DNA from 4 places in the Spirillospora sp. CA-108201 genome. Region 1 is predicted to be linked to each of the others. Evidence: riboswitches for the same ligand, from Rfam matches in the RefSeq annotation. Region 1 holds a riboswitch; each other region holds the start of a gene.

Region 1 (5,390 bases):
GGCTCAAAATGCCCAAGGCCGACGCGTGCGCTTTCCTGTCGCTCGTGGGGACCAATCCGGTATTCCGGGAACGCCTTAACCGGTGGACGATGCCCGACGCATGGGACTCATACGTCTACATCACCGCAGACGAAGACGGTGCGTCTCTATCGACGTGGGCACAAGTGCACTTCCCACGAACACAAATCGCCGAGGTCACCGATATCCTCACCCAAGAACGGGCGACCCGAAACAGCTAGAGAGCTTCAATAGTTAGGGTTACCGACTGTGTCTTGGTGGTGACTGGCCTGTCGGGTGTGGGCGGGTTTCCCTTGGTGGATGCGGTATGGCGAGGGCGGCGGGTTGACCGCTGTGGAGCGGGCGCGGCGGGAGGCGCTGCGGCTGGAGGCGGCCCGGCTGTTCGAGGTGGGGCTGTCAGATGCGCAGATCGGGCGGCGGTTCCGTGTGTCGCGGATGTCGGTGAACCGGTGGCGGCGGGCCTGGCAGAGCGGCGGTACGGCGGCGCTGGCGTCCAAGGGAGCCGGCGGCGCGAAATGCAAACTGACCGATGACCAGGTGAATCTCCTGGAGGAGGCGTTGGATCTCGGCCCGGCCGCGCACGGCTGGACCGAAGACCAGCGGTGGACACTCGCGCGGATCGCCGAGGTGATCTGGGATCTGTTCTCGGTCTCCTACACACCGGCCGGAGTGGACGTGCTGCTGCACCGGATCGGGTGGAGCGTGCAGACGCCGACCCGCCGTGCGGCCGAGCGCGACGAGCAGCGGGTTGACCGGTGGCGGGCGGAGGTGTGGCCGACGGTGGAAGCACCGCGGCGGACCTGGGCGCCTGGATCTGCTTCGAAGACGAAGCCGGCCAGGGGCTGAGGCCGCCCAAAGGCACCACCTGGGGACGACGCGGACGCACACCGGTGGTGCGCGTCACCGCCCGCGGCACCCACCGGATCTCGCTGGCCGCGCTCGTGGCGATCAAGCCCGGCGAGCATCCCCGGCTGATCTACCGCGCACACGCCTACCGCGGCCGAAAACACGAGAGGAAGGGATTCGACGAGGGCGACTACATCCGATTACTGGATGCCGCTCACCAGCAACTCGGCGGGCCGATCGTCGTCGTGTGGGACAACCTCAACACCCACCGCTCGGCCCGGATGCGCCGCTACCTGGCCGCCCGGGACTGGCTCACCGTCTTCCACCTGCCGCCCCATGCTCCTGAACTCAACCCCGTCGAGGGCGTGTGGTCACACCTGAAACGGTCCCTGGCCAACCTCACCAAGCACACCATCGACCAGCTCATGCAGCTGATCAAGACCCGCCTGAAACGCATCCAGCACCGGCCCGCACTGCTCAACAGCCTCCTCGCCCACACCCACCTGCAAATCAGTAACCCCAGCTATTGAAGCTCTCTAGAAGGGCGCAGAGACACGGCCCGTACATTTCCAGGGTGATGTACGGGCCCTGCGCCTTGTCTAGGTTCGGCACCTTCCAGGCATTCGGCGGTTCACTCGTCAGCAGGTCGAGCACCACCAGACCTAGGGGGCGAACAGCCCCCTAGGACCCGGCACAGGGGAGCCCACGGGAGCCAGAGAGGGAGCCAACTCCCCAAGATCTCGCCCGTCATCCCCCGACGCCCCTTGGCGGGTAACCGGCGTATCGGCTGGTCAACGGCCATCCCGGCGACCCTGCCAGACTCTGTGACCAAGATGGTTGCGGGAGGGCCGCCAGGCCCGAAGGAGGAGAAAGAAGCTAAGAAATACGGTTCGCGCCTGCGTAGTCGGAGCGGTCGGAGAGTTTGGAGATTTTGACCACGTCGCCGGTCTGGGGGGCGTGGAGGTACTTGCCGTCGCCCAGGTAGATGCCCATGTGGTGCAGGTTGCCGCCGAAGTACACCAGGTCGCCGGAGCGGAGTGCGCCGCGGGAGACCTTCGTGCCCATGGCGAACAGGTCGCCGGTGTAGTGGGGGAGGCCGGGCTTGCCGACCTGGCCGTAGGCCCAGACGACGAGGCCGGAGCAGTCGAAGCTGCTCGGTCCGGCGGCGGCCCACACGTACGGGGAGCCGAGCTTGGTGAGCGCCTTGCGGGCCATCTTCGCGGGCAGGCCCGAGCCCTTCACGGTGGCGCTGAGGCCGGTGCGCGGGTCGCTGGCGTGGGTGGTGGTCAGCTTGTCGAGGCGCTTCATCACCTCGGAGACCTTGGTCTTGGCGGCCTCGCGCGTCTTCTTGGCGTCGTCCCAGGTCTTCTTGACCTGCGCGGTCCTCGCCTTCGCGGTGCGCTCCGCGGCGTCGGCCTGGTCGATCTGCTTCTTCAGGGCGAGGACGGCGGTGGCCTGGCTCTGCGCGAGGTAGGCGCGGTCGGACAGCCCTTCGGCGGACGTGCCGGAGCCGAAGAGGACGTCGGGGCCGCCGGCCATGTAGTTCGCGGCGGCGAGGCTGCCGAGCTTCTGGCGGGCGGGCTCGGCGAGGGCGCGCAGCCGCTCGGCCTCCTTGGTGGCGTCCCGCTCGGCCTTGCGGGCCTTGGTGAACTCCACGCGGGCCTTGTTGAACTTCTCCGTGAGGATCTCGGCCTCTTCGTTCAGCGCGTCGAGGCTCTTGCGCAGGCCCTTCTCCGTCGTCGGCGTGGGGCTCGGCGCGGCGGGCGCGGAGGCGGGCCGGAACGGCTGGGCGGCGTGGGCGAGGTCCGGCGCGGTGGCGCCGAGGCCTATCAGGAGCAGGGTGGCGGTGGCGGTGGGCAGGACGCGACGCCGCCGATGGGGATCCGGAGCCAAGCCGGTGCTCTCCTCTCCTCGTACGCCTACCGGGTTAGCTGACGGGTTCGGGCCAGGAGTCGCCCTACGACGTGTGAGTCGATTCACCCCGGAGGACGTGGGTCCCCGGTTCTCCCCGCGGGAGATTCGGCGTTCCGGCCGCAGCCCCGGGGGGTGGGGCCTCGGACGACCGGATCTCGGGCAGATTACAAAGGATGCGCAAAGTTGGCCAATCGAGGTTCGTGTGACGGAGGGGACGAACGACTCGGAGTGGGTGGTACGCACGGCCAAGTAGAATGGATACGGCCGCACGTCTGCGGCGACTCCCGAACTCTCACGCAAGGCGAACCCGCATGCCCATCTCCACGCGCGACGACCTCCGTAACGTCGCGATCGTCGCCCACGTCGACCATGGCAAGACGACGCTGGTCGACGCCATGCTCTGGCAGTCCGGCGCCTTCCGCGAGAACCAGGACGTCGACGACCGGGTGCTCGACTCCAACGACCTGGAGCGCGAGAAGGGGATCACGATCCTCGCGAAGAACACCGCGGTCCTGCACAACGGGCTGACCATCAACATCATCGACACCCCGGGGCACGCCGACTTCGGCGGCGAGGTCGAGCGCGGCCTGTCCATGGTGGACGGCGTCGTCCTGCTGGTGGACGCCAGCGAGGGCCCGCTCCCGCAGACCCGGTTCGTGCTGCGCAAGGCGCTCGCCGCGCGGCTGCCCGTGATCCTGGTCGTGAACAAGACCGACCGTCCCGACGCGCGCATCGACGAGGTCGTGGACGAGACCTACGAGCTGTTCATGGACCTCGACGCCGACGAGGACCAGATCGACTTCCCGATCGTGTTCGCGTCGGGGCGCGCCGGGCGGGCCTCGCTCGACAAGCCGGCCGACGGCGCCATGCCGGGCAGCGAGGACCTGGAGCCGCTGTTCAAGGTCATCACCGAGACGATCCCCGCTCCGTCCTACGACCCCGACGCCCCGCTCCAGGCGCACGTGACGAACCTGGACGCCTCCAGCTACCTCGGCCGGATCGCGCTGTGCCGGGTGCACGCCGGCACCATCAAGAAGGGCCAGCAGGTCGCCTGGTGCCGCCACGACGGCAGCGTCGACCGGGTGAAGATCACCGAGCTGATGATGACGGAGGCGCTCACCCGCAAGCCCGCGGACGAGGCCGGTCCCGGTGACATCATCGCCATCGCCGGGATCCCCGACATCATGATCGGCGACACCATCGCCGACCCCGACGACCCGCGCCCGCTGCCGCTGATCACGGTGGACGAGCCGGCGATCTCCATGACGATCGGCACCAACACCGGGCCGATGGCCGGCCGCGAGAAGGGCACCAAGGTCACCGCCCGGATGGTCAAGGACCGGCTCGACCGCGAGCTCGTCGGCAACGTGTCGATCCGGGTGCTGCCGACCGAGCGTCCCGACGCCTGGGAGGTGCAGGGCCGCGGCGAGCTGGCCCTGGCGATCCTGGTGGAGAACATGCGCCGCGAGGGCTACGAGCTCACCGTCGGCAAGCCGCAGGTCGTCACGCGCGACATCGACGGCAAGAAGCACGAGCCGGTCGAGCGGCTCACCGTCGACATCCCCGAGGAGTACCTCGGCGCCGTCACGCAGCTGATGGCGGTCCGCAAGGGCCGCATGGAGCACATGACGAACCACGGCACGGGCTGGATCCGGATGGAGTTCCTCGTCCCGGCCCGCGGCCTGATCGGCTTCCGTACCGAGTTCATGACGGAGACGCGGGGCACCGGCATGGCGCACCACGTCTTCGAGGACTACGAGCCCTGGTTCGGCGAGCTGCGCACCCGCCCGTCCGGCTCGCTCGTCGCCGACCGGTCCGGCGCCGCCACGGCCTTCGCGATCACCAACCTCCAGGAGCGCGGGACGTTCTTCGTCGGCCCGACCACCGAGGTGTACGAGGGCATGATCGTCGGCGAGAACTCCCGTTCCGACGACATGGACGTCAACATCACCAAGGAGAAGAAGCTCACGAACATGCGGTCGTCCACCGGCGACGAGCTGGAGCGGCTCACCCCGCCCCGCCGCCTGTCGCTGGAGGAGGCCCTGGAGTTCTGCCGCGAGGACGAGTGCGTCGAGGTCACCCCGACCGCCGTCCGCATCCGCAAGGTCGTCCTGGACGCCAAGGAGCGCGAGCGCACGCGCGCCCGCACCAAGCGCGCCGGCTGAGCGCCGAAGCCGAAAGAGGCGGCCCCGCGGTTCTCGGAACCGCGGGGCCGCCTCTTTCGACGTGTGCCGGTCAGCTCAGCTGGACGGTGCCCGTGACGTCGGCGGCCAGGCGGAGCTGGTCGCCGTCGCGGAGGGGGGCGTCCACGCCGCGGGGGAGCCGCTCGCCGTTGACGAACGTCCCGTTGGTGGAGCCTTCGTCGCGCACCCACGCCGTCCCGGACGGGTCGAGCCACACCGTCGAGTGGCGCCGCGACACGTTGTCGTACTGCGTGAACGTGGCCGCCACCGGCGACTGGCCCACGTCCCGGCCGAGCACCAGGTGCTGGCCGACCGAGACCTTGAGCTCGCCCGTGGGGAACTGGACGCGCAGGACGGGCGTGCCCTTCTGCGGCAGCGGGCGCAGGCACGAGTCGCACTGCGCGGCGCCCGGGTTGGCCAGCACCGCCT
Region 2 (5,390 bases), 3.3 Mb from region 1:
CGGCGCGGCCGCCGCCGCGGCGGCGGCCGCCCGCGACCACCTGATCGGCCTCCAGGCGCCCGAGGGCTGGTGGAAGGCCGAGCTGGAGACCAACGTCACCATGGACGCCGAGGACCTGCTGCTCCGCCAGTTCCTCGGCATCCGCTCCGACGCCGACACCAAGGACGCGGCGCGCTGGATCCGATCCCGGCAGCGGGACGACGGCACGTGGGCGAACTTCCACGGCGGCCCCGCCGACCTGTCCACGACGATCGAGGCGTACGTCGCGCTGCGGTTCGCCGGCGACCCGGTGGACGCCGGGCACATGCGCGAGGCGGCCGCCTACGTGCGGGAGGCGGGCGGGATCGAGGGCAGCCGCGTGTTCACCCGCATCTGGCTCGCGCTGTTCGGGCAGTGGTCCTGGGACGACCTGCCGGTCATGCCGCCGGAGCTGATGTTCCTGCCGAGCCGCGTCCCGCTGAACGTCTACGACTGGGCGTGCTGGGCGCGGCAGACGATCGTCCCGCTGACGGTCCTCGGCTCGCTGCGTCCGGTCCGGGCGCTGCCGTTCGACCTGCCCGAACTGCGCCGCGGCGTCATGCCGGCCAAGGACGCCCGGGGCTGGGGAGCCGCGTTCAACGCCCTCGACCGGGTCCTGCACGTGTACGAGCGGCGGCCGGTGCGCCCGCTGCGCCGGGCGGCGCTGCGCCGGGCCGCCGACTGGATCATCGCCCGGCAGGAGGCCGACGGCTGCTGGGGCGGGATCCAGCCGCCGTGGGTGTACTCGCTGATGGCGCTGCACGAGCTCGGCTACGGCCTCGACCATCCGGTCGTCCGGCGCGGGCTGGACGGGCTCGAACGCTTCACGATCCGGGACGGGAACGGACGCCGCCTTGAGGCGTGCCAGTCGCCCGTCTGGGACACGGTGCTCGCCGTGAACGCGCTCGCCGACGCGGGCGTGGCCGCCGACCACCCCTCCCTGCTGCGGGCGGCCGAATGGATCGTCGGCGAGGAGGTCCGCGGGCCGGGGGACTGGGCGGTGAAGCGGCCGGGCGTCCCGCCGGGCGGCTGGGCGTTCGAGTTCGACAACGACGTCTACCCCGACACCGACGACACCGCCGAGGCGATCCTGGCGCTGCGCAGGGTCGGCCTCCCGGAGGCGGAGGAGCCGATCAGGCGGGCCGTCCGATGGCTGGAGGGGATGGCGTCGCGCGACGGCGGCTTCGGCGCCTTCGACGCCGACAACACCCGCGAGCTGTGCACCAAACTGCCCTTCTGCGACTTCGGCGCCGTCATCGACCCGCCGTCCGCCGACGTCACCGCCCATGTCGTCGAGGCGCTGTCGAAGGAGGGCCTCGCGGAGTCGGCCATGGTCAGGCGCGCCGTCGTGTGGCTGCTCCGGGCGCAGGAGGCGGACGGCTCGTGGTTCGGGCGCTGGGGGGCGAACCACGTCTACGGGACGGGCGGCGTGGTGCCCGCGCTCGTCGCGGCCGGGGTCGGTCCCGGCAAGCCCGCCGTCCGGCGCGCCGTGGTCTGGCTGGAGGACCACCAGAACCCCGACGGGGGCTGGGGCGAGGACCTGCGCTCCTACGACGACCCCGCGTGGGTCGGGCGGGGGGAGTCCACCCCGTCGCAGACGGCCTGGGCGCTGCTGGCGCTGCTCGCCGCGGGCGAGCGCACCCCGGCCGTGGAGGCCGGCGTGCGGTGGCTCGTCGACCACCAGCGGCCGGACGGCACCTGGGACGAGGACCACTTCACCGGCACCGGCTTCCCCGGCGACTTCTACATCAACTACCACCTGTACCGGCTGGTGTTCCCCGTCAGCGCCCTCGGCCGCTACCTGGACGGCGCGGCATGAGGCGGGCGCGCGGTCCTGCGGAGACCACCGAGTCCACCCTGCACAAGGAGGTCCGGACACCATGAGCATGCCGCTCCGCCAGAGCCTTCGCATCGGCGGCTACATCCTGCGCAACAAGCTGCGCCGCCGGGAGAAGTTCCCGCTCATCGTCGAGCTGGAGCCCCTGTTCGCCTGCAACCTCGCCTGCGCCGGCTGCGGGAAGATCCAGCACCCGCACGACGTGCTGAAGAGGCGCATGCCGGTCGAGCAGGCCCTCGCCGCCATCGAGGAGTGCGGCGCGCCGATGGTCTCCATCGCGGGCGGCGAGCCGCTCATGCACCCGCAGATCGACGAGCTGGTGAACGAGCTCGTCAGGCGCAAGAAGTTCGTCTTCCTGTGCACGAACGCGCTGCTCATCCCGAAGAAGCTCGACAGGTTCACGCCGTCGCCGTACTTCGCGTGGGCGGTGCACATCGACGGGCTGCGGGAACGCCACGACGAGTCCGTCTGCAAGGAGGGCGTGTTCGACGACGCCGTCGCCGCCATCGAGGAGTGCCGGCGGCGGGGGTTCCGCGTCACGACCAACACGACGATCTTCAACACGGACACGCCGCAGACCGTCATCGACGTCCTGAACTACCTCAACGACGACCTCGGGGTCGACGAGATGATGATCTCGCCCGGCTACGCCTACGACAAGGCGCCCGACCAGGAGCACTTCCTCGGCGTCCAGGAGACGCGGGAGCTCTTCCGCAAGGCGTTCGGGGACGGCAACCGCAAGCGGTGGCGCTTCAACCACTCGCCCCTGTTCCTGGACTTCCTGGAAGGCAAGGTCGACTTCCCCTGCACGGCCTGGGCGATCCCGTCCTACTCCCTCTTCGGCTGGCAGCGTCCCTGCTACCTGATGTCGGACGGCTACGCGCAGACCTACCAGGAACTCCTGGACGAGACCGACTGGGACTCCTACGGACGAGGCCGCGACTCCCGGTGCGCCAACTGCATGGCCCACTGCGGCTACGAGCCCACGGCGGTCTTCTCGACCCTCGGTTCCCTGAAGGAGTCGCTGCGGGCCGTCCGATCGGTCTGATCCCGTCCCGCCTCACGACCCGTTCTGCCCGGCACCGGCGATCCGCCGGTGCCGGGCGTCTTTCAGGGGCGGCCTACTTGAGGGACGTCGGGCGGTACGCCTTGTACTCGTCGCCCGAGGAAAGCCCGTAGTCGAGCGTCCGGTGGTCGGTTCCGTACCGGCCGCGCTGCTCGTAGGCCCAGTACGACGAGTGCTTCTTGTCGGCCCACTTCTCGAAGATGACGACGTGCCGGGTGGTGTTGCTGCCGAGGGCGTCCATGACGAGGTCGCCCTTCTTCAACTCGGACATCTTGATGCGCTCGGTGTACCGCGACGAGGTGAGGCCCACGGTGTTCGGCCCGGGCTTGGGCAGCCCCAGCGCCATGGACACGAATCCCGAGCAGTCGGTGCGGTAGCCGTTGTGCGTGCTGGTCTGGCTGTAGGGGACCCGCTCGCCGGTGTGCGGATGCCAGGTCCTGGCCCGCGCGATGACCTTGGACCGCTCGTCCGACTTGGATTCCGCGGCCTGCTTCTTGGGCTTGCTCTTCGTCGACGGCGCGGCCTTCACCGGCGCCATGTAGTCCTTCTGGACCTGGACCTGCGCTCTGGTCTGCTCCTGCGGCGCGGCCTGCTGCGGCGCGGTCCGCTGCTGCGGCACGGTCTGGACGGCGGCGACCGTCTCGGTGGACGCGTGCTGCAAGGCCGTCGGCACGGCCGCCGTCACGCCGAAGACGGCGAGACCCGTCAGCGTGACCGTGGCCCAGGGGGTCGGTCGCAGAACGCGCGACCACTTGCCGTGCTCGCCTTTCGGTTGCTTGCCTTTCACAGGGGGGCTCCTTGCTTCCATGTGCCGCCTACCGGGTTAGCTGACGGGTTCGGACGTGGAAGTCGCCCTACGGCCTGAGCAGGCCGATTCACCCCAGTGCGGGTTGGGTCCCCGGCTCCGCGCCATGGCGGACTCGGCGGGTGCCGCTGGGGGACAGCGGCGCTGACGATGTGGGACCCGATCGACGTCGCGTCTCGGGCCTTGTCGCGGGGTGGGAACCCCGCCCCACCATGTGGGACAAAACGCCTGGAAGACGTCTTGAAGGGGCAAAGTTACTGAAATCGTAAAGAAACGGCAAGGTCACGCATCTCGATTTCCGCAGCTCAGTGCCCTGTCGGCCGTCGTGCGAGCCGCCGGTGCGGGGCGTCCGGTCGGCGAACGAGACTCGATCCGTCACTAGACGGAGAAGAAACCTCCAGTTATTATCCGGAGGAGAATCCTTCATTTACCGGGAGGTGGGCTCCATGACCGCCATCACGGCGCGGACCGCGTCCGGCCCGTACGCGGGCGCCCCGAACCGGCGCTGGGCGGCGCTGGTCGTCATCGCCGTCGCGCAGCTGATGATCGCCCTCGACGCCACGATCGTGAACATCGCGCTGCCGACGGCTCAGCACGCGCTCGGCTTCGGCGACGCCGACCGGCAGTGGATGATCACCGCCTACACCCTGTCCTTCGCCGGGCTGCTCCTGCTCGGCGGCCGGATCGCCGACCTGGTCGGGCGGCGCCGCAGCTTCCTGGCCGGGCTGGCCGGGTTCGCGGTCGCCTCGATGATCGCCGGGGCCGCGCCGGGCTTCGGGGTCCTCGTGGTCGGGCGCGCCCTCCAGGGGGCGTTCGCCGCGCTGCTCGCGCCCACGGCCCTGTCCCTGCTGGCCGTCACCTTCACCGAACCCAAGGAGCGCGCGAAGGCGTTCGGCGTGTACGGCGCCGTGGCGAGCAGCGGCGCCGCCGTCGGGCTGCTGCTCGGCGGCGCGCTGACCCAGTACGCCGACTGGCGCTGGTGCCTCTACGTCAACGTGGCGATCGCCGCCGCCGCGTCGGTGGCGGGACGGATCGTCCTGCCGGCGCCGCCGGGCTTCCCCGGGTCGCGCCTCGACTGGATCTCGGCCGTCCTCGTCACCGGCGGCCTGGCGGCCGTCGTGTACGGCGCCGGCCAGGCCGCCCCGCACGGCTGGGACGCCTGGCAGACCCTCGCGCCCCTCGCGATCGGCGTCCTGGCGCTCGCCCTGTTCGTCGCGCGCCAGGCCGGGCACGGCGCGCCGCTGCTGCCGCTGCGGATCCTCGCCGACCGCGACCGGGCCGGCGCCTACCTCGCGGTGGCCACCGCGGTCGTCGGCGCCTTCGGGGTCTTCCTCACGCTCACCTACTACCTCCAGGTGGTGGCGCACTTCTCGCCGATGCGCACCGGGCTGGCGTTCCTGCCGATGGCCGTCGCGAACTCCGCGAGCGGCTACCTGGTCGGCGCCGTGCTCATCCGGCGGGTGCCCGCCCGGCTGCTGATCGCCGGCGGCCTGCTCACGGCCGCGGCCGGGCTGGCCGTCCTGACCCGGCTCGACGCGGGCAGCGGCTACGCCACCGCCGTCGTCCCGGTCGAGGTCCTGCTCGGGCTCGGCATGGGCGCCGCGTTCCCGCCGGCGTTCTCGCTGGCGACCGCGGGCGTCTCCCCGCGCGAGGCCGGGGTCGCC
Region 3 (5,390 bases), 2.5 Mb from region 1:
GCTCCTTGTCGGCGGAATGGTCGCTGGACAGCCACAGGGCGTCGTGGCCCGCCGCGTTGAGCGCGGCCTCGGCGCCCCGCGCGACGTCGGTCGCGTACGGGTTGGCGAGGTCCTCGACGAGGACGCCGAACGCCCGGCGCGGCTGATCGCCGAACTCGCCCGCGGTCCGTTCGGGGCCCGTGCGGAGCCGCCGCGCGGACGCGTTGCGGACGAATCCGAGCTCCTCGATCGCCGCGCGGACGCGGTCACGGGTAGCTTCGGCCACGAGATCTGGCCGGTTTAGGACATTCGAAACGGTCCCAACTGAGACCCCAGCACGCCTCGCGACCTCACGAATACTGGTCTGTGGCAACTCGCTCCTCGTCCCGCTCCATGGGCGTTTTCCCAGGTAGTGGAGTTTGGCATGGCGGGGCGCCGAATGCACGGTCACACATGGTGAGCGATCGGGCACGCAGCGCTCTTGACCGGCGCTTGACGGGCCGGATCCGGCCGCCTAGCGTTCCGAGCCGAAGCGTAGCTTGAAACGATTCACGATCTTCGTTCAGCGCGAGGACCGGTGGGTTCGGCGAGGGGGGACGGGTGGATGGCTGGCGATCACATCCCGTCTCCTTCGGCAGGCCAACGAGTGAATCGTCACCCGGAGTTCCCCCGTACACCCCCGCAATCGGCCATGCGGCCACCTCCGGCCAAGCACGCGAGACAGAAGAGGAATCCGATGATCTAAGTCCGGAAGGGTCCGGACCCGGCAACCCAACGCGCGTACAGATCGAGGCCCAACCCGTGCCTGTGCAGCGGACGGCTGCATCCCCGCGGTCATCACCACGGACGAGGGAGGACGGAGTGGAAACAGCCACACTCGCACGTCGTGGCACCGACGATTACGGGCTGAGCGAGGAAGAGATCCGCTTGCTCGCCCAGATCGCCAGCGGTGTCACCGCCGATGTGGCGGCACGCAAGCTGGAACTGAGCGCTCGGACCTTGCGGCGCCGGCTGCGGACGATCTGCGACCGGCTGGAGGTCAACACCCCTATCGAGGCCGTGGTGTGGGCGGCCCGGAGGCAGCTCATCTAGCGATGCACCCCCGACGCTCGCCAGGGGACGGCGAGCGTCATCCGGAGAAACGGCGGCACGTCCGAATTCCGTCCGACCCCGCAGCGGCGGCGCCCGCGCCCTGGCAGGTAGGTCCCTGCAGAAGGCGTCGCCGCGGACGGCTTTCGGTCCTGACAGCCCCGCCCGGCCTCCGGTAAGCCCACCCCCGCGACGCTCACGGTCAGCGCGCCCCGCGATCGACCAGCACCTCATGCCGAACGGTGCGACGGGCTCGATCGACGCGACGGGCCACCCCGCCCACCACGAACTCGACCCGTCCGACGGGCCGAGCGGCGCGGGCGGCGAGTGTGAGGGGGATCGGCGGGGAAGGGGTTAGGCGACTCGGACGCCGCCGGCGAAGGGGCGTCCGCCCATGGAAGCGATCTTCACGACGTCACCGGTGTGCGGGGCGTGCAGCATCTTGCCGCCGCCGACGTAGATCCCCATGTGGTGCAGGTCGGAGTAGAAGAAGACGAGGTCGCCCGGCTGCAGGTCGCCGCGCGACACGTGCGTGCCGGCGTTCCACTGGCTGCCGGTGTAGTGCGGCAGGTTGATGCCCACCTGCTTGTAGGCCCACATCGTGAGGCCGGAGCAGTCGAAGGTGGTCGGGCCGGCGGCGCCCCACACGTACGGCCGGCCGATCTTGCTCATCGCGTACCGGAGCGCCTGCGCGGCCTTGCCGGTGCCGATGACGGGGAGCTTGGCGAGCTGGCTCGGGTCCTTGTCGACGAGCTTGCCGCGGATCTTCTCGTAGGCGTCGGTGACCTTCGTGCGCTGCGAGTCGAGCTGCGTCTTCAGGTCCTTCACCTGCTTGGCGCGGGCCTCGGCCGACTTGCGGGCCCGCTGCGCGGACTGCATGGCCTGCATCAGCCCGAGCACCTGGGTGCTGTCCTGCTTGGCGAAGTAGTGGAGCGTCGCGGCCTGGTCGAGGATGGACTGCGGGTCCTGGGAGGCGACGAACGACACCGCGGGGTCGGATCCGCCCTGCATGTAGCTCGTCGCCGCGAGGGAACCGACCTTCTGGCGCAGCGCCTCCAGCGTCTTCTCCTGGCGCTTGGCGTTCTCCGTGGCGACCTTGGCGGCGCGCTGCGACTGCGCGAGCCGGACCTTCAGCCCGTTGTACTGCTCGGTGAGCTGCTCCAGCTGGTCGGCGAGCTTGAGCGCCTTGGTCCGCAGCTCCTTGGCGGAGGGCTCGGGGTCGGCGTGCGCGACGGCGATCGTTTGCGGGGCGATCGCGTGCGGGGCGGCCGAGACGACGGCGAGCGCGCCGACCACGATGACCGCGCGCCCACGGAAGTGTGAAAGGGAAGCATGCCGCGATCGCTTCACGAATACTCCTCTCCTCAGCCGCCCACCGGGTCGGCTGACGGGTTCGGGCCGGAGCAGCCCGTCCGCGCCCGCGAGCGAACCGATCGCCCGCGAATGCGGATTCACCCCTCGCGTTCGGACGCTCAGGGCGATCCCCCGAAACGCTCCGAAAGTGGGTCCCCGGCTCCTCGGGCAGCTGGTTGCGACCCGTGGGACTCGGCGGTGCGGCCCCCGTCCTCGCGGTGGGCCGACGTCAGCGATGGACACTAACGGACCCCGCATTGGATGCCAACCAGAACATGCGAATTCGCAGGTCGCGCGGCGCGGTGAACGAGCGAAACGCCGGACGGGTCGCGCCTCGCCTCCTGTGTTCTGCCTCACTTTTCCGCCGTCCCCGCGAGTGCCTAGTCGCTTTTATCTAGTCACTTGCGCGCGGTGCTCGGCGCCCGCCGGCGGAGGGCGTCTCCCGGACGGTCCGCGGCGTTCGATAATCTCGCCTGTTTGTGGAAGTCGTGATCCGGCGGGCTCGCACCGCCGACGTCCAGGAGATCCGCAGGCTCGTCGACCTGTACGCCGGGTCGGGGCGGCGCCTGCTGAAGAAGTCGACGGTCAAGCTCTACGAGGACGTCCAGGAGTTCTGGGTCGCCGAGGACATCCAGCACGGGACGCCCGGGCCGCTCGTCGGCTGCGGCGCCCTCCACGTCATGTGGGAGGACCTCGCGGAGGTCCGTTCTGTCGCCGTGGACAAGGGGTGCGGCGGACGGGGGATCGGGCACCGGATCGTGACCCGCCTCCTGGAGAACGCGCGTGAACTCGGCGTGCGAAGGGTGTTCTGCCTTACCTTCGAGGTGGAGTTCTTCGCCCGCCACGGCTTCCAGCAGATCCTGGGGACTCCGGTGGCGCCAGAGGTGTACGAGGAACTTCTCCGCTCCTACGACGAAGGCGTGGCAGAGTTCTTGGACCTCGATCGGGTCAAGCCCAATACCTTGGGCAACACCCGGATGTTGCTTCGCCTGGAGGACTGACCCAAATGAGCGATTCCCCCCACGGCGGGCGGCCTTACCGGCCCCAGCAGGGGCCGGGTTCCTACGGCCCGCCGCCTCCGTACCAAGGTTCTCAGTGGCAGCAACCACAGCAGCAGCCGTCCCAGCAGCACTGGGACCAGCAGCCCCAGCAGCAATGGCAGACGCAACAGCAGCAGTGGAACCAGCAGCCCGCCTACGACGACTACGGCTCCTACGACGACGGCGGTGACCCGGTCCTGGCGCCGATCCACCGTCGTGCGGGTGCGCGCATCATCGACAACGCGCTCGTCGCGGTCTTCGGGTTCGCCCTCGTCCTGCCGGTGACGATCGGCGCTTTCGGCCTGGGCAAGCCCGGCAGCAAGACGGAGGACGAGGGGGGTGTGTGGAACTGGCCCATTATCTTCACCCTCTTCTGCGTCCTGTCCGTGTTGCCGTTCATCTACGAGGCCGTGCAGCTGTCCATGTGGGGACGGACGCTGGGGAAGCGCGTCCTGGGCTTGGGTGTCGTACAGGCGAGGCCCGCGGGCAGCCCCATCACCACGACGCAGGCTGTCTGGCGTGCCGGGATCACCCACGTCGGCTACCAGCTCGGCGTCTTCTTCTTCCTCGTCTTGGCCGTGATGGTGTGGGACTACGCCGCCTACGGGATGGTGCTGGTCTGGGCCGGTGCGCTGATGGCCTACCTGTGGGCCATCTGGGACCAGCCTCTGCATCAGTCGCTGCACGATCGCTTTGCCGGCACGCTCGTCATAGACGAGCGGGTCGGATATGACGATTCCGAGTACTCCGAGTACGCGGGCTAAGGCAACGATGGCGGCACCGCTCGCCGAGCCGGGGCAGAGGCTCCTGGCGCGCGTCGTGGACACGCTCGTCGTGGGCGTGCCCGTCGTTCTCGCCGTCCGTGAACTGGTATCCGGGCACACGGCGGACGTCATCGCTCCGACCGCCGTGGCCGGATGCATGCTGCTGTACGAAGCGATCCAGCTGGCCCTCTGGGGCCGGACGCTGGGCAAGCGCGTCGCGGGCATCGAAGTGGTCGCGGCGACGGCTCAGGAGGCGCCTGAAGCGGCGCCACGGGGAGCTGGGGGAGCGGACGGGGGCGCCGGGCTCGGCGGCGTGTCGGCTTTCCCCGTCTCCGTGCCCGGATTCGTGCCCGTGGCGGCTCCCAGGCCCGAGGAGACCGCGGCCGAGCCGGAGGCGGTGACGACGGGCGCGACCGTGCGTCCTGACGTCCTGCACTGCGTCCTGCGGGCCGCCGTCTATTCGGTGCCGATCGGGCTCCGTCCGATTCCGGTTCTCGGCGTGCTCGCGAGCATCTTCTGGGTCGTGAACGCCGGGGCCGTGTTCGAGGGCGTTCGCCGCCAGGCCGTTCACGACAGGCTCGCCGGGACGCTCGTGGTAAAACGCCCGCGGCCCGAATCCTCGGCCTTCTGAGGCACTCTCCGCCGCGCCGGGAGGTGCTCGCGGGGGTCCGATAACACCCGTCCGATACCGCGCACTCGGGTGCGCGGGCGGACGCGTGCCCCGGTCCACTCGCATGCGCCATACATGTTTTCGTCGAGATGGTCACCTGTTTCCGGACGTCCAGGGTGTCGACGGCATATGCCCGCTCGTTCCGGTTACGGTCCTGAAACCGGTGGGATCTGTCGCGTCCCGGACGTCGCCTCCGCTTTGACAGTTCCCTCCGATGCTGTTGCTGTGACCAGAACGCGGCCGCTTGTCGGCGGCCGTGGACTTACTTCGGATGGCATGCTCCCGCACTAGGAACGGACCTTTCGCGCGGCATGCCGACGAGCGGCGTGGAGTCGGAGGCCGGCCCTGCTCCAGACTCGGGCGCCGGGTCGAAGAACTGGGGCAGGCGGTGGGATTGTGTCCAAATCTCCCGATTTGCAGCGATCGCGGTCGGCCGTGACCCATCGGCGTCCTGAGCTGGGCGCGGACTACTCGCGCCCGGCCCCGGCAACAGAT
Region 4 (5,390 bases), 1.9 Mb from region 1:
GCCAGGTAGTACGCCCACGACCCGCGCTTGACGAGCCGGGCGTCGTCCGGGAACCCCTTGGGCGACGACGCGTACGACCACACCGCCGTCACCGGACGGCCGGACCTGCGCAGCTCCCGGTAGATGTACTTCGGGTTGTCGGAGAAGTGGCGGCCGAGCTGGCTCTCGAAGACCGCGAGGCCGGTGCGGACGGGCAGCCGGCTCAGCACCCGGTTGAACACGAAGATCTTGGTGTTCCGGCCGGTCAGCGTCCGGCGCAGCGCCCTGTCCAGCCCCCGCGCCCGATGCCGGGCCAGCCGCGCCGGCCGGGACCGGGCGGCGCGGCGCGCGACGGCGCGGGCGAGCCGCGCCCACGGGCTCCCCGTCTCCAGGACGAACGCCAGGTGCCCGCCCTCGGTGACGTACGAGCGGAGCCGGTCCCCCGCGAACCGCGTCAGCCGCGGCCGGACGGGCAGCGCGACCCCGCCGAGCGACGGCGACCCGCGCCCCTCTCCGAGCCGGGTGACCACCTCCTCGCCGTCCACCCGGATGCGCAGCCGGACGTCCCAGAGGGGGTCGACGAATCCGAAAGGGCGGATCCTCCGGGCCGGATCGAACTCGGCCCGCCAGGTGAGCCGGTCGCCCTCGTGCCGGACGGACGCGCGGACCCGCCCCTTCCTGGAGCGGCGGCGGCGCCGGTCGCGGAACTCCAGGATCCCGGTCAGTTCGGCCGCCCGCGGGATCCGCTCCAGCGGGTTCAGCACGTACCCGGCCATGAGCACGCGCCCGCCGCGCGCCTCCAGCCGCGTGACGGTGTTCGCCGGGCGCAGCTCCCGGAGGGGCCGCACGTGGAACCCGAAGGCCGTGACGTCCAGGACGCGGCGGCCGAGCGTGCCGCGCGGGCGCCCGGCGCCCCAGTACACCCGCCCGTCCCGCTCCACCAGGCGGGCGCGCAGCTCGGGCCGCTTCACCGGGTCGTACTCGGCGGCGGCGAGCGCGCCCGCGTGGTCGCCCTCGCGGATCAGGTGCGCGGCGATCGCGGGCAGCGGGTTGGCCTCCTCGAAGACCCTCGGGTCCAGCTCGGCCAGGTAACCGGCGGCCAGGTCGAGGAAGCGCGCCTGGTGGGCGGGCTCGCGGTCGCGCAGGTCGCGCAGGTAGAGCACCAGGTCGTGGTTGACGAACTTGACGTCCTTGGCCCGCCGCAGGTCGTAGGCGCCGCGCAGCGCGAAGAGCATGTCGATGCGGCGGTGGATCTCCAGCCGGTCGGCGAAGTTCGCCAGCTCCGCGCGCCGGTTGGAGATCGACGGCGCCCGCGTCCGCTCCCTGACCAGCCAGTTGTACACGCGGTGCGGGATCAGCGCGGTCCGTCCCGCCTCCAGGTAGGCCTCGGCGGTGAAGAGCAGGTCCTCGTAGTGCAGCCGCTCGACGAACCGCAGCCCGTGCTCCTCCAGGAAGCCGCGCCGGTAGGCCTTGTTGGTCGAGAGGGTGTCGTAGAGGAGATCGGGGTTCTCACCCAGCGAGTCGTAGACGACGCTGTTCCGGTAGAGCCAGGGGTACCAGGGGCGGATCCGCCCCTTCGCGCCCTCGGGCACGTCGAGGAAGATCCGGTCGCAGAGCCCCGAGACCAGGTCGGCGCCGGTGTCCTCGGCGGCGGCGAGCAGGTTGAGGCAGGCGTGCCGGTCCAGCAGGTCGTCGCTGTCGAGGAACATCACGTACCGGCCGGTGGACGCCTCGATCCCGATGTTGCGGGGGCGGCCGCAGCCGCCGGAGTTGGCCGGCAGGTGGACGGCCCGGACCCGGCCCGGGTGGGCCGCGGCGAGCCGGTCGGCGGCCTCGCCGGTGCCGTCGGTGCTCGCGTCGTCGACGATCAGCGTCTCGACGCCGCCCAGCGACTGCGCCAGCGTCGAGGCCACCGCCCGCGGAAGCCTCCGCGCGTCGTTGTAGGCGATCACCACCACGCTGACATCCGGGCGCACCGCCATCGGCATCCCCCTCCGCAGACCGGACGTCCTGGTTTCCTTTCCAGGAACGCCGCACTGAGGTCCAAGAGGGATCAAAGGCTGTCAACGCTTAGCATTACCCACCGACAGCGGAGGCAATGGGCACAACACCCGGAACGCCAGAAGGCGCCCGGCGGGGGCCGGGCGCCTTCGCTGAGCGCGCACCTTCTCGGGCGGTGTCGGATCAGCTGGCGTATTCGGGGTAGCCGTAGCCGACGACCTGCGACTTCTCGCGGACCTTCTTCTGCACCGCGTTGTCGGTGTTGCCCTCGATGGTGGTGATGCTGCCGTCGCCGTTGTCCTTGACGACGATGCCGACGTGGTCGATGTCGCCGATGCCGGCCTTCGAGCCGTCCTGCCAGTCGAAGAACACCACCGCGCCCGGCTTGGCCTTGTGGCCCCAGCGGCCGGTCTGCTTGAACCAGCTGGCGTGCTGGACGGTGTAGGCGTCCCAGCCCATGTTCTTGACGCCGGTCTGGGCGCCGAGCCAGGAGACGAACATGTTGCACCACTGGGCGCCGTTGTACTCCTTGACCGAGAAGCCGCCGTCACGCTTGGCGGTGGCCTTCGCCTGCGGAGTCGAGACGTACCACTTGTGGTACTTGGTCTGGCCGCCCTTGCCCTCGTGGATGCCGACCTGCTTCTGCGCGAGCTTGATCACTTCGGCGGGCTTGACGGCGTGCGGCGGGACCTTGAAGCCCTCGCGCCGCGCCTCGGCCGCGACCTTGTCGGCCTTCACGGTCTTGACCTGGGAGGACTTGGCCTGGGAGGACTTGGCCTGGGAGGAGTGGTGCGCGGCGGTGCCCTGCTCGGCGACCGCCGCCGTCTGGGCGGAGGTCTCGGCGACCGCGCGGCCGCCGGCGAGGGGGTTGACCACCGAGAGCCCGACCGCGCCCGCCAGGACCGCGCCTACGGCGACGCCGACGGCCTTGTCCTCGGGCGTGAGGCGGTTGAGCGAAAGTCGATCGAAAAGACCGGACATGCAGGGAATCTCCTTGTCTTCCATGGCGCCTACCGGGTTAGCTGACGGATTCGGGCATGGAAGCAGCCCTACGGCGCGACTCTCGGGCGCGCCGATTCACCCCAGAAACGTGGGTCCCCGGCTCCGTTCCGGTCGTCCCGACCGGCCGGACTCGGCCTCGCATCGCGCTCGGCGGTGCAGGTATGCGGATGTTCTCACTGACAGATCTTGATGAGGGGGCGCGCGTCGATTGGCGCGCATCGCGTGCGGATTCCGCTCCGCGATCCTCGGCCGCGCATGGTGCGGCCGGCGGCAACGCATGGAACGCGTTGCGTGATTCGGGATCGAAGGTACCAACCTTCTCAAGAAAAGCAAACCAGGCATAAAGTAAAGTCTTGCCTGCTCAAAGCCCTTCCAAGAGACTCCCAACACCGAGGCCGCCCCGCGTCTTCCCGATCTTTGCCGAGATGGCCCTCAGCCCCTTGCCCGCCGTACTTACCGGCCCTTCGAGAAAAGGTAAAGAAGATCGAAAAGGTGGCGCCCGGCGCCTCTCGCCGGGGCGCCCGGCGCTCCCCTGGCGCCGCTGGGTGAGTCGCAGGTCACACCCGGCGATCCTCGCTGGTCAGGCGTGCCGTTCGTCACCGCGAGGCCTGGGCGGTCACTCCACGTAAAGGGCGAAGAGCGTGGTGTCGTCCGCCGCCCGGTCGTGCTCCATCCGCGCCAGCACCTCGTCCAGGACCCGCTCGGGACGCGTGGAGGAGTCCCGCAGGATGCGGGTCAGGCGGACGATCCGCTCGTCCAGGTCCGCGTCCCTGCGCTCCACCAGCCCGTCGGTGTAGAGGAAGAGCATGTCTCCCGAGTCGAGCCCGGTGGTGATCGTCGTGTACTCCCAGCCGGGCATCGCGCCGAGCATCGGGTCGCGGACCACTTCCAGCGGGGTCGCCCGCCCGTCCCGGACCAGGATCGGCGGCGGATGGCCCGCGCACGTCCACTCCAGGACGTGCCGGGACGGGTCGTAGTGGGCGACGATGGCGGTGCCCGTCGCGGGCGGGTCCATGGCGCCGATCAGCTCGTTCAGCCAGCCGACCAGCCGGCCCGCCCGCTCCCCCGTGCAGGCGAGGCCCAGCAGGCCGTTCCGGGTCCGCGCCATCGCGGCCGCCGCCGGCAGCCCGTGCCCGGCCGCGTCCCCGATGGCGAACATCGCCCGCCCGTCCTGCAGGGCGCGGGTCGCGAACCAGTCGCCGCCGATCCGGGCCGTGCTCTCCGCCGCCATGCTGCGGATCGAGGTGGTCATGCCCGGCAGCTGCTCGACCTCGTCCTCGTCCGGCAGGATGGCCCGCCGCAGCGTCACCGCCACCCGGCGCTCCTGCGCCGTCCTCGCCTGCTGGCGCAGCATCTGCCGCCGGGTCTCGGCCAGCGCCCGCTCCACCCCGCGCCGCCGGGTGATGTCCTGCGAGACGATGTTGATCGAGACGGGCAGTCCGGACTCCCCGAGCACCGGCTCGGCGAACACCCACAGGTGGCGCGGCGTCCCGTCCTGGCCGATCACGCGGTGCTCCGCCTCGACCGGTTCGCGGCGCGAGAACATCGTCTGGACGGCCTCCTCCACCAGCGGGAGGTCGTCGTCGGCCACGACCTTCGGCAGGTCGTGCGGCATCGGCGGCACCTCGTCCGGAGAGAGGCCGTAGTTGGCCAGCATCTGCGGCGTCCAGTCCGCCTCGCCCGTCGCGAGGTCCCACTCCCCGAACCCGATCAGGGCGAGCCGCTCCACCCGCTCAAGCCGCCGCGCGATGCGGTCCTCGGCCAGGTGGTACCGCCAGGTCACGCAGATGCCGGTCGGCACGCGGACGCACCGCACGCTCATCCGCGACGACCGGGACAGGCCGCGCTGGGCCGTCGAGTACTGGATCGAGGAACGTTCCAAATGTGCACCGGACTCCAGCACCCCGACATACTCGTCGAACAGGCCGCTGAGCACCGCCCCGGGATCCGTCCGCAGCAGCCGCAGCCCGGTCAGCTCCTCCCGGCCCCGCCCGAACATGTCCCTGGCGACGCCGTTGAGCTCCGCGAAGAGGAAGTCGGCCACGTTGCCGTCCGGCCCCCGCACCGGGACCAGATGCGCCGCCGAGTCGAGCGCCCCCTCCAGCACGGCCGTCGCCGCGGGGTCGTCGGGCACCCTCGCGAGGACCTGCGCGTCCCCCGCGGTGTCCTCGGCCGTCACCCGGCGCAGCACGTCCTCGGCGTCCGACAGGACCGCCTGGCGCTCCGCGGGGACCTCCTCGGTGCGCGGCGCCCGGCGCCCCGCCACCACGGCCCCCACCGGCCCGCCGCCCCCGTCCTTGACCAGCAGCGACGCCGCCTCGGCCATCTCGATGTCCAGGTCGCGCGCGAGCCAGATCAGGTGCTGCAGCGCCTCGCCCGGCGGGACGCCGAGACGCCGGGCCAGCACG

The links. Region 1 has a riboswitch for cyclic di-AMP ahead of ACQEU6_RS21075 (C40 family peptidase). Riboswitches for the same ligand answer to the same signal wherever they lie in the genome.
Region 2: linked by a shared signal. The riboswitch ahead of ACQEU6_RS36635 (NlpC/P60 family protein) and the one ahead of ACQEU6_RS21075 (C40 family peptidase) in region 1 are both predicted to bind cyclic di-AMP.
Region 3: linked by a shared signal. The riboswitch ahead of ACQEU6_RS32800 (C40 family peptidase) and the one ahead of ACQEU6_RS21075 (C40 family peptidase) in region 1 are both predicted to bind cyclic di-AMP.
Region 4: linked by a shared signal. The riboswitch ahead of ACQEU6_RS12115 (CHAP domain-containing protein) and the one ahead of ACQEU6_RS21075 (C40 family peptidase) in region 1 are both predicted to bind cyclic di-AMP.

What each region holds. Positions count from the first base shown of each region.
Region 1 covers NZ_JBNJNE010000001.1:4,348,345-4,353,734, reverse strand. The annotation lists gene ACQEU6_RS21090 (hypothetical protein) at 1-239, shown strand, start outside; gene ACQEU6_RS21085 (winged helix-turn-helix domain-containing protein) at 319-864, shown strand; gene ACQEU6_RS21080 (transposase) at 774-1,394, shown strand; gene ACQEU6_RS21075 (C40 family peptidase) at 1,741-2,757, opposite strand; cyclic di-AMP (ydaO/yuaA leader) riboswitch at 2,765-2,899, opposite strand; gene typA (translational GTPase TypA) at 3,090-4,943, shown strand; gene ACQEU6_RS21065 (FHA domain-containing protein) at 5,014-5,390, opposite strand, start outside.
Region 2 covers NZ_JBNJNE010000001.1:7,626,720-7,632,109, forward strand. The annotation lists gene shc (squalene--hopene cyclase) at 1-1,837, shown strand, start outside; gene hpnH (adenosyl-hopene transferase HpnH) at 1,899-2,903, shown strand; gene ACQEU6_RS36635 (NlpC/P60 family protein) at 2,977-3,708, opposite strand; cyclic di-AMP (ydaO/yuaA leader) riboswitch at 3,719-3,857, opposite strand; gene ACQEU6_RS36640 (MFS transporter) at 4,173-5,390, shown strand, end outside.
Region 3 covers NZ_JBNJNE010000001.1:6,828,778-6,834,167, forward strand. The annotation lists gene ACQEU6_RS32790 (LacI family DNA-binding transcriptional regulator) at 1-451, opposite strand, end outside; gene ACQEU6_RS32795 (LuxR family transcriptional regulator) at 841-1,071, shown strand; gene ACQEU6_RS32800 (C40 family peptidase) at 1,423-2,418, opposite strand; cyclic di-AMP (ydaO/yuaA leader) riboswitch at 2,422-2,629, opposite strand; gene ACQEU6_RS32805 (amino-acid N-acetyltransferase) at 2,901-3,422, shown strand; gene ACQEU6_RS32810 (RDD family protein) at 3,428-4,225, shown strand; gene ACQEU6_RS32815 (RDD family protein) at 4,233-4,856, shown strand.
Region 4 covers NZ_JBNJNE010000001.1:2,483,441-2,488,830, forward strand. The annotation lists gene ACQEU6_RS12110 (bifunctional glycosyltransferase/CDP-glycerol:glycerophosphate glycerophosphotransferase) at 1-1,961, opposite strand, end outside; gene ACQEU6_RS12115 (CHAP domain-containing protein) at 2,164-2,961, opposite strand; cyclic di-AMP (ydaO/yuaA leader) riboswitch at 2,974-3,128, opposite strand; gene ACQEU6_RS12120 (PP2C family protein-serine/threonine phosphatase) at 3,599-5,390, opposite strand, start outside.